Regions from separate parts of the Mesorhizobium sp. RCAM 05104 genome, predicted to be linked through region 2. Evidence: riboswitches for the same ligand, from Rfam matches in the RefSeq annotation. Region 2 holds a riboswitch; the other holds the start of a gene.

Region 1 (5,320 bases), 3.5 Mb from region 2:
GGGCAGGATATCGACCTCGAGGCCGGCCTCGCGGTAGAACCCCTTGTCGCGTGCGACAAACAGCCCGATGTGGTTGGTGTTGACCGTCCAGTCGAGTGCGACGGTGACCTTTTGCGCCGCCGATTGCGCTTGAGCCCGGCCCGCTCCGGCAACAAGCGGAAGACTCGTGGCAAGGGTCAGCAACAGGGCCTGGCGGCGCGTCAAGTCAGTCATGATCGTATCCTTCGGGTGGTTGCGGGTCGAGTTCGGGATTGAGAATGGTGTCGAGGATCTCGGCTTCGAGCGCGCTCGCCTGCCGCGCGGCATCGCCGCCAAGGCCGCGCGGGCGCGGCAGTGGCACCTTGATTTCACGGGCGATGCGGGCCGGGCGCGCCGACAGCACATAGATGCGGTCAGACAGGAACACGGCTTCGCGCACGTCGTGGGTGATCAGCAGCGCGGTCCAGCGGTGGTGGCCCCACATCTGCTCCAGCCAGCGCTGCATGGCGGTGCGGGTCAGTGCGTCGAGCGCGCCGAACGGCTCATCGAGCAGCAGCATGTCGCGCTCCTGCACCACTGTGCGCAACAGCGCTGCACGCTGGCGCATGCCGCCCGAAAGCTGCGCCGGAAAATGCCGCTCGAAGCCGGCAAGCCCGAATTCGGCAAAGAGCGGTGCGACACGCGCCCGCGCTGCCTTTCGCCTGACGCCTTGCACTTCGAGCCCGAGCGTCACGTTGTCGAGGATGCGCCGCCATGGCATCAGCGCGTCGCGTTGCGGCATGAAGGCGAAATGCCTGCCGTGATCGTCGAGCGGCGTGCCGTCGAAGAACATCTCGCCATCGCCGTGCTGCGCGCCGGTCAGGAGCTGGAACAGCGTCGACTTGCCGGCGCCCGAAGGACCAAGGATGGAGACGAATTCTCCGGCGCCGACGCGAAGCGAAATGTCGGCGAGTACCTCCAGCCCGCCGAACGCCTTGCGCACATGCCGCAGTTCGAGCCGGCTCATCGCCGTGGCCCCTTCCCCTGAGCTTGCCTGTCGGCCCGTTCCCAGGGCATGGCCAGGTGCCGCAGCAGCACCGTCAGTCCAAACAGGATAAGCGTGAGCGCGGCGCTGACGCCGACGGCGGCCAGCACCAGATCGGGGCGGAAATTGTTCTTGGCATTGAGCATGTAGATGCCCAGCCCCTTCGCGGCACCGGCATATTCGGCGAAGATGGCGCCGACCACGGCATAGGTGATGGAGATCCTCAAGCCGGCGAAGAAATAGGGCAGCGCCGAAGGCAGCCGCGCCAGCACGAAGACGCGCCAGCGCCCTGCCCCCATGGCGCGCAGCACCTGGCCGATCTCGGCCTCGGTCGCCTCGTAGCCCTGCACCAGGGCCACCAGCATCGGAAAGAAGGTGACCAGCGCCACCAGTAGGACCTTGGGCATCAGCCCGAAGCCGAACCACAGCACCACCAGCGGCGCGATGGCGACCAGCGGCAACGTCTGGCTGATGATGAACACGGGAAACAGCGCGCGCCGCAGCGGCTGGAAAAAGTCGACCAGCATCGACAGCGCAAAGGCAGCGCTGAGCGAACAGGCAAAGCCGAGTAGCGTGGCGCGGATGGTGGGGATGGCGTTGTCGACCAGCGCTTCGCGATTGAGCATCGCCTGCGCGAAGACGCGCGACGGCGCTGGCAGTATCGTCTGCTTGATGCCGGAATAACGGGCGCAAAGCTCCCACGCCAGCAGGAGCAGCCCGACCGAGATCACCGCCGGCGCTGCCTTGGCGAAGAGACCCGCGAGTTGACGCGAGCGGCTGGACGACGATGAGACCACGGGAGATGTCCTTGGACGGGCGCTCGCGCGCAGGCGCGGGCAGGCTCAGACAGCGCTGGGGCTGTTGGCGGAGACCGTGACGTCGAGGGTTACGTGGCCGGCGCCTGGCCCGAAGCGGCAGAAAGCCTCGTTCAGCGCCACGAAGATCGCGCCGGCATCTCCGCGCAATTTGGTGCAGAAATTCTTGGAGCGCTCATAGACGCCGGACTGCTTCAGGAAATCGATGCAGCCATAGATCTCGTCCATGTGGTCGTCGGTGCCCATCACATAGAGCGAGAACTGCGCTGCCGCCGGCTGGCCAGCGACAGCGGTTTCACGCACCGCGCGGATGGCTGCCTCCTTGCGCGGGCCGAGCGGCCCGACAGGTCCGTCAAACGCATCGGAGCGGCAGATCGGATCGTCCGGCTCGCCCGGACAGCCGCGCGAAATGGCCGCCGACAGGACGCAATGCTTGCCGCTGCGCGCTGCCGCCACGAACAGATCGCGAAGAGCCGGGAACAGGACTTCGGGCGGCCCGACAAGCAAGGTCGAGATATCATCGGTCTCGATCCTGAGCCTGTCGCGATAGGGATCGAGCGCACCGAGCGCACCAAGAATGACGCCGACGAAATCGTCGGCCATGGGATACAGGGAAATTTGTGCGCCTGAAAACATCGCCCGCCTCGCTCCGCTGGTATTACCCAGATCAGCTTCTAGGGTCTGTGGGCTTGCCGCCCCCGTCTCAGCCCCGACCGTACGGAGCACCCCTGTGGATGCGGGAGTTAAAGCACCATTCGAGCGATTGGGAAAGCCGTTTTTTCAGCGTACTGCGCCAAAACCATTGCGCCAGGCGCCGACGGCAGCCCGCCGGCGCCACCTCGCCGACAGCAATTGTGGCAAGTGGGCTACAGGCCTGCGGCGGACGATCATCTCTGCCCGGGCTTGCTTTCCACTTTGCCGAAAAGTCGCATTACCGGGCGCGCTTCCGTGACTGGAGCGCGTGCGAACATACTTCGCACTTTCAGGAGCCGTTTCAGCAGACGGCTGTAGGTGCGATGCAAAACCCTGCCGTCGGCAAGGTCGAACTCCACGCTTCCCCATCGCCTGACCGGCGCCCTGCCGGTTGGCAGGCCTAGCCGCCTGACCTGGCTGCGGCGCCCCTGACAAGGCGCCCTTGCAGTAGGCCGGCGCCGCCTCGCCCACCAGCATCCGCATCGCAGTCGGTGGGTCGCCGCCGGAAGCCAGGCACGACGATCGCGCCGATGTGGTTTCCCGCCTCCACCGAGCCGGCAAGCAGCGGTCCGGCATGAAAATGGCGCTGATCGGCCCTCCACGACCGGTGGGGTCAGTCGAATTCATCTTCCGGCGTCCGGTCAAACAGTGCCTTCCTCGCCACCATTCTGCGACCGGCGATCCAGTCCGACCTCACGAACCGCCCGAGCAGGGTCGAGCCGCGCCTGTCAGCCAGCCGGTTTGGGTAAAAGCGCCCCCACGGCGGTGACGACCGAAAGTCGTTCGCGTTTCACCAGCACCGGCTTTTCGTAGATCCTCTTCATGTTCACTCCGAAAGAAAACTGAAATCAAATCAGCATCCGCAGTTCGCCAGCGGCACAGCAAACTGTCAACCGCCAGACAGGGTTTGGCGGCCGGCATTGGCATGCCGCAGGAAATCGACGAAGGCGCGCACGGCCGGCGGCGTATGGTGCTGCTTCTGGTAGCAGAGGAACCAGCCGGGAAAGGTCGCGCACCAGTCGTCCAGCAGCGGCACCAGTTTGCCGGCCTCGATCAGCGGGCGCAGCAGATCTTCCGCCCAGAAGGCAATGCCGACCCCCTGCACCGCGGCGGCAACCGCCATGTCACGGCTGGAAACGACAAGCGGGCCATCGACCGCGACCGAGAACCATTGGCCTTCCCTGGCGAATTCCCATTTGTAGAGGCCACTGCCGCCCGGCCGGCGCCAGTTGATGCAGCGATGCTGTAGCAAATCCGGCGGTGCCGACGGTGATCCGTGGCGGGCGATGTAGTCCGGCGAGGCCACGGCGAGTTGGCGCTGCTTGCCGCCAAGCGCCACGGCGACCATGTCGGCTTCGAGGAATTCGCCGAGTCTCGCGCCGACATCATAGCCAGCCTCGACAATGTCGATGGCGGCATCGCCGATCGTCAAATCGAGGACGATGTCCGGCCATGCCTCGTGAAAGCGGCCGAGCACAGGCTCCAGATAGGTGGCAGCGGCAACGCTCGGCATATGGACGCGCAGAACGCCAGCCGGCGTGTCGCGCAAGGCAACGGCATCGCCAACCGCCGCCTCCATCTCGGCCATGGCCGGCGCGAAGCGCGCATGAAGGCGCACACCGGCTTCGGTTAGCGACAGGCTGCGGGTGGTGCGGTTGAGCAGCCGCAGGCCAAGCCGCGCTTCGAGCTGACGGATCGTCTGGCTGAGCGTTGACGCGGAAATCCTGAGATCTTCCGCGGCGCGGGCAAAGCTGCCATGCGTGACAACAGTGGCAAAGGCCTTCAGTTCCGCATAGTCGCTGCCGCGCATTATGGTAGATTCTCCAATGAGTGTCGTCAAATTCTACCGCATTTTCCGCACGGCGTCTGTCACCTAGTTTTGCGGAGACGCTCGAACGGCATCCGATCAGGACCGGTCCGGCATCGAGCGCATCTGAATCTCCTTCTGAGCAGGAGCAACGAACATGCGGAAACTCAACGGAAAAATCGCTCTGGTGGCCGGCGCGTCCTCTGGCATCGGCGCGGCACCGCGCTGGCGCTGGCGGCAGAAGGAGCCACCGTAGCCATCGCGGCGCGGCGCCGGCAGCGGCTTGATGACCTGGCCATGCGCATCAGCGATGCCGGTGGCGAGGCGCTCACCATCGAGGCCGACATTACCGACGAGGAACAAGCCACCGCCATGGTCCGGCGTGTGCTGGAACACTACGGCCGCCTGGACATGCTGTTCAACGTCGCTGGCGTCGGGGTCGCTGCCCCCTTCCAGAACACCACCCCCCGTGAGTACCGGGAGATGGTCGACATCAACGTCCTGGGTCTGCTCTACACGATCAACGCGGCACTGCCGGCGATGAAGCGGCAGGGATCAGGCCATATCGTCATCGTCTCGTCCGGCACCGGCCGCTACATCCACCCTTCGGTCGTCTATTCCGGCACCAAGCACGCGGTGAGCGCCATGGCGGAATCGCTGCGCCGCGAAATCGGCAGGGACGGCATCCGGGTTACCGTGATCGAACCGGGCGCGGTGAGGACCGGCTTCACCGCCAACATGCGCGACGATGTGCGGTTGGCGGTCGAGCACCGGCTGGGCGACATGGAGCAGTTGGAGAGCGAGGACATCGCCGCCGCGATGCTCTATGCGGTGTCGCAGCCGCCACGGGTCAACGTCAACATCCTGACGCTCTACCCGACACAACAGGCTTGATCCGCGACAGAAGGCAAGGCGAGGGTCGGGGCCTTGACCCCGATCCTGTGAACCTTATGAAACGGCCTTCTCGCGAACGGGCAGCTTCCAGCCCGGCCTGACGAAATG
Region 2 (5,320 bases):
GCGACGTCGTCATCGGGGCACTGCTCGGCGCCGACGAATTCGGTTTCGCCACCGCGTCGTTGATCGCGGTCGGCTGCGTCATGATGCGCAAGTGTCACCTGAACACCTGTTCTGTCGGCGTCGCTACCCAGGATCCGATGCTCCGGAAGCGTTTTAAGGGGACGCCGGAGCATGTCGTCAACTACTTCTTCTTCGTTGCGGAGGAAGTGCGCGAAATCCTCGCATCGCTTGGAGCCAGAAAGCTTGACGACGTCATCGGGTCCTCGGACCTGCTGGATCGCGACGGAATGATCGAGCACTGGAAGGCGAGGGGCCTCGACTTCTCGAATATCTTCCACAAGGAGGAGGCTCCGAAGGAAGCGACCTATTGGACGGAGCGCCAGAACCATCCGATCGACGACATTCTCGACCGCAGGCTGATCGAGAAGGCGAAGCTCGCGCTGGAGACCAAGGTGCCGGTCGCCTTCGAGGCCGAAATCAAGAACGTCGACCGCTCGGCCGGCGCGATGCTTTCGGGCGCACTTGCCAAGCGCTGGGGCCATAAAGGGCTGAAGGACGATACGATCCACGTGACCATCAAGGGCACGGCGGGCCAGTCCTTCGGCGCGTTTCTCGCCCGCGGCATCACTTTCGACCTAGTCGGTGACGGGAACGACTATGTCGGCAAGGGGCTCTCGGGTGGACGCATCATCGTGCGGCCGCCGGAGAACGCGCGGATCGTGCCGCATCAGTCGATCATCGTCGGCAACACCGTGCTTTACGGTGCGATTTCCGGCGAGTGCTACTTCAACGGCGTCGCCGGCGAACGCTTCGCGGTGCGCAACTCCGGAGCGATCGCGGTCGTCGAAGGCGTCGGCGATCACGGCTGCGAATATATGACCGGAGGCGTCGTCGTCGTTCTCGGCGGCACCGGCCGCAATTTCGCGGCCGGCATGTCGGGCGGTGTCGCTTATGTGCTCGACGAGGAGGGCGATTTCGCCCGGCGCTGCAATATGGCCATGGTCGAGCTGCAGCCGGTGCTGGAGGAGGACGACATGCTGGAGAAGCTGCATCACCACGGCGGCGACCTCATGCACGAAGGCATGGTCGACGTCTCGGGCGACATGACGCGGCATGACGAGGAGCGGCTCTACCGACTCATCTCGAGCCATCTGCACTACGCCGGTTCGGCCCGCGCCAAGGAGATCCTCGATCACTGGGCGGACTACCGGCCGAAGTTCCGCAAGGTGATGCCGGTCGAGTACCGCCGCGCGCTCGAGGATACGGAGCGCATGAAAATGGGCGGTGGAGAAAACGTTCCATGATCACATCCACAAAAAGCGCCGTTACTCCGATCGGACGGGATCTAAGCTCACCTTCACCAATCCTGGCCTCAGTGCAGAGGGCAATCTTAACAGGCAGAAGAGGCCAGACATAATGCAGACCGCCAAGACAGTGCTTAAGTTTATCAAAGATGACGACGTCCAATACCTCGACTTCCGTTTCACCGACCCGCGCGGCAAGTTGCATCATATCACTGTCGACGCCTCGACAGCCGACCAGAACACGTTTGCTGACGGCATTATGTTTGACGGCTCGTCCATTGCCGGCTGGAAGGCGATCAACGAGTCCGACATGACCCTTATGCCCGATCCGACGACCGCCCAGATGGACCCGTTCACCTCGGCGTCCACCCTGACGATCAACTGCGACATTCTCGAGCCGGAGACGGGCGAGCCATACAACCGAGATTTGCGCCGCATCGCGAAGAGGGCCGAGGCCTGACGCTAACTGTCCCGCGCGACCGCTTCGCGCTCAGGGAAACGGCTGCGGTTGCGGTCGAGATTGATCCGCGCACCTTCACGGCCGAGATGGCCGAAGCCTGGGGAGCAGCCGGCGTGAACCGCGCAAGCCTCGGCGTGCAGAGCTTCGATCCCGTTGTTCAAAAAGCGGTCAACCGGGTGCAGAGTGAGACGCAAATGGCGGCTGCCGTCGAAGGCTGCGCCGGCATGGAGTAAGCCGCATCAATTTCGACCTGATCTTCGGTCTCCCGCATCAGACGGTGCAGTCCTGCGTCCAGACCGCGACGGCGGCGGTCGCCATGCGCCCCAACCGGCTTGCGGTGTTCGGCTATTCGCACATTCCGTCGCTCATAAATAATCAGCGCCAGATCGAGGAGACAGCACTGCCGGACAGCGCTGCCCGCGCCGAACAGGCTGCGGCCGTGGCCGAGACGCTGGTTGTCGCCGGCTACCGAGAGATCGGGCTCGACCATTTCACCTTGCCGGACGATGAGCTTACACTGGCGCAGAAAACCGGTCGCCTGCGGCGCAACTCCTGGGTTACTCGGCCGACACCTGCAAAACCCTGATCGGTTTCGGCGCGTCGGCTATCGGCCGCGTCGGCGAAGGGTACGTCCAGAACGAGGTTACACGGGATTCTTACACCCGGCACATCGCAGCTGGCCGTCTGGCGACGTCAAAGGGCTACCGTCTCACCGACGAAGACCGCGTGCGAGCCGCAATCATCGAGAGACTGATGTGCGATCTCGAGGCGGATGTGCCGGCAATCTGTGCCGGTCACGGATCTGATCCGATCCGTTTTCTCGATTCAGCTGAAGGCTTGGCGATGCTGGCCGAGGACGGGATAGTGGACATCGAAAAGGGTTTCATTCGCGTGCGGCAGGAGCATCGCTTTGTGATTCGCGCTGTTGCTGCCGCATTCGATGCATTTCTCGACCGGGTTGCCCCGTAAGCACAGCCATCGGCATGAGCGGAGGCCAAAGGGATTACCGCTCGTCGCTAACGGCTTGGGTAGCTTGGCGATGTTCTCGACGACCGTTCCGTGGCAGCGTGGTGGTCGCAATCCTTTCGAACGGACCCTGCCGAAGAAACCGCCTTTCTGCAGCTCGATTCGGCAACAGGTGGCTGTCCTTATCGACATGCCGCGGCTGGCCAGTCTGCCCTTCCGTTTCCTTCACTGGTGGTCATCTGTCGAACCGCGCCCACGAAAATGAATTCGCCGCTGACCAATGACGACGGCAGGTCGGATCGAGGCGATCTACGCGCAAACGTTTAGTGCCGATTGAAGGCGAGACCATCATAAGGATCGATCTTTAAGCCCCGAAGGTTTGGCGATCCCCGTATCCCTGTCCAGGTTTCCGGGGCGTGATTGTCGCTGACGCATGCGCGAGCTTTCTGCCCGGTTTGATGGGCCGCCGATCAGCGCCGCGAGCCGAATGCGCTTGACAAAGCAGCGCCGGCCCGTTCAATTCCAAGCATTCACCAGGGGAGTCCCGGCAAGGGGCTGAGATACTGCTGGCTTTCGCGGCGCAGTGACCCGTTGAACCTGATCCAGTTCATACTGGCGTAGGGACGGTGCAAGCGCTTTGCGGGAGTCACGCCCGAAGTCCTGTTTCGAACAGGCGGCCAAAGCGTCTTTTCATCCTTCCGGCACAGAACTGGGTCTCCAATGCACGAGCAAAGGAGCCTCAAGATGAATGCCCTCACCCCCGCCGTGTCGACGGGACCACTGCCCGCCTCACGCAAGATCCACAAATCCGGCGTCCTCCATCCGCACATCAAGGTGCCGATGCGCGAAATCTCCGTCCATCCGACGGCGGGCGAACCGCCCGTCACCGTCTACGATCCGTCCGGCCCCTATACCGACCCGACCGTCGAAACCAGTATCGAAAAAGGCCTCGCCCGGCTTCGCCATGAATGGATTACGGCGCGCGGCGATGTCGAAGCCTATGACGGTCGCCACGTGCGGCCGGAAGACAACGGATTTGTCGCTGGCGAGCGCCTGACACCGGAATTTCCGGTCCGCAACCGGCCGCTCAGGGCCAAGGCCGGCAAGGCGGTGACACAGCTTGCCTATGCGCGCGCCGGCATCATCACGCCCGAAATGGAGTTCGTCGCCATCCGCGAGAACCTCGGCCGCGAAATCCTGCGTGGCAAACTTGAGCGCGACGGCGAGGCCTTCGGCGCCGCGATCCCCGACTTCGTCACGCCCGAATTCGTGCGCGAGGAGGTAGCGCGCGGACGCGCGATCATTCCTGCCAACATCAATCATCCCGAGAGCGAGCCGATGATCATCGGTCGCAATTTCCTGGTGAAGATCAATGCCAATATCGGTAACTCGGCGGTCACCTCCTCGATGGCGGAGGAAGTCGAGAAAATGGTCTGGGCGATCCGCTGGGGCGCCGATACGGTGATGGATCTGTCGACAGGCCGCAACATCCACAACATCCGGGACTGGATCGTGCGCAATGCGCCAGTGCCGATCGGCACGGTGCCGCTTTACCAGGCGCTCGAGAAGGTCGGCGGCATCGCCGAGGACCTGACCTGGGAGGTCTACCGCGACACGCTGATCGAACAGGCCGAACAGGGCGTCGACTATTTCACCATCCATGCCGGCGTGCGGCTGCACTACATCCCGCTGACCGTTGACCGGGTCACGGGCATCGTCTCACGCGGCGGGTCGATCATGGCCAAATGGTGCCTGCACCATCACCGGGAAAGCTTCCTCTACGAGCATTTCGCGGAGATCTGCGACATCTGCCGCGCCTATGATGTGTCCTTCTCACTCGGCGACGGCCTTCGTCCCGGCTCGATTGCCGATGCTAACGACGCGGCGCAATTCGCCGAGCTGGAAACGCTCGGCGAGCTGACCCAGATCGCCTGGGCGAAAGATTGCCAGGTGATGATCGAGGGGCCCGGCCACGTGCCGATGCACAAGATCAAGCAGAACATGGACAAGCAGCTCGCCGTCTGCGGCGAAGCGCCGTTCTATACGCTTGGACCGCTGACGACGGACATCGCGCCGGGCTACGATCACATCACCTCAGGCATTGGTGCTGCCATGATCGGCTGGTTCGGCACGGCCATGCTCTGTTACGTCACGCCGAAGGAGCATCTCGGCCTTCCCGATCGCAACGACGTCAAGATTGGCGTGATCACCTACAAGATCGCCGCCCATGCCGCCGACCTGGCGAAGGGCCATCCGGCAGCGAAAGTCAGGGATGATGCCCTTTCCCGCGCGCGCTTCGAGTTCCGCTGGGAGGACCAGTTCAACCTGTCGCTCGACCCCGAAACCGCGCGCTCCTTCCACGACCAGACCTTGCCCAAAGAGGCGCACAAGCTGGCACATTTCTGCTCGATGTGCGGGCCGAAATTCTGCTCCATGCGTATCTCGCACGACATCCGCGCCGAGGCACAGAAGGAGGGCATGGCGGCGATGGCGGCAAAATACCGCGAGGGTGGCGATCTCTACATACCTGCTGACGAGACCGGCGCACCGCTCATGCCAGAGGCGCCGGAACCGTCATGAAGGTCTTGGT

Evidence for each region. Region 2 has a riboswitch for thiamine pyrophosphate ahead of thiC (phosphomethylpyrimidine synthase ThiC). Riboswitches for the same ligand answer to the same signal wherever they lie in the genome.
Region 1: it holds a riboswitch for thiamine pyrophosphate, as region 2 does, so the genes downstream of both, AC56QP_RS29780 (YkoF family thiamine/hydroxymethylpyrimidine-binding protein) here and thiC (phosphomethylpyrimidine synthase ThiC) in region 2, are expected to answer to the same signal.

Annotation. Positions count from the first base shown of each region.
Region 1 covers NZ_CM185033.1:6,065,682-6,071,001, reverse strand. The annotation lists gene AC56QP_RS29795 (ABC transporter substrate-binding protein) at 1-213, opposite strand, end outside; gene AC56QP_RS29790 (ABC transporter ATP-binding protein) at 206-985, opposite strand; gene AC56QP_RS29785 (ABC transporter permease) at 982-1,800, opposite strand; gene AC56QP_RS29780 (YkoF family thiamine/hydroxymethylpyrimidine-binding protein) at 1,846-2,454, opposite strand; TPP riboswitch at 2,445-2,558, opposite strand; gene AC56QP_RS29775 (putative RiPP precursor) at 3,240-3,335, opposite strand; gene AC56QP_RS29770 (LysR family transcriptional regulator) at 3,401-4,321, opposite strand; gene AC56QP_RS29765 (SDR family oxidoreductase) at 4,544-5,212, shown strand; gene msrA (peptide-methionine (S)-S-oxide reductase MsrA) at 5,267-5,320, opposite strand, start outside.
Region 2 covers NZ_CM185033.1:2,360,970-2,366,289, forward strand. The annotation lists gene gltB (glutamate synthase large subunit) at 1-1,304, shown strand, start outside; partial or broken gene AC56QP_RS11765 (glutamine synthetase beta-grasp domain-containing protein) at 1,417-1,761, shown strand; partial or broken gene AC56QP_RS11770 (radical SAM protein) at 1,779-2,733, shown strand; TPP riboswitch at 3,256-3,372, shown strand; gene thiC (phosphomethylpyrimidine synthase ThiC) at 3,475-5,310, shown strand; gene thiO (glycine oxidase ThiO) at 5,307-5,320, shown strand, end outside.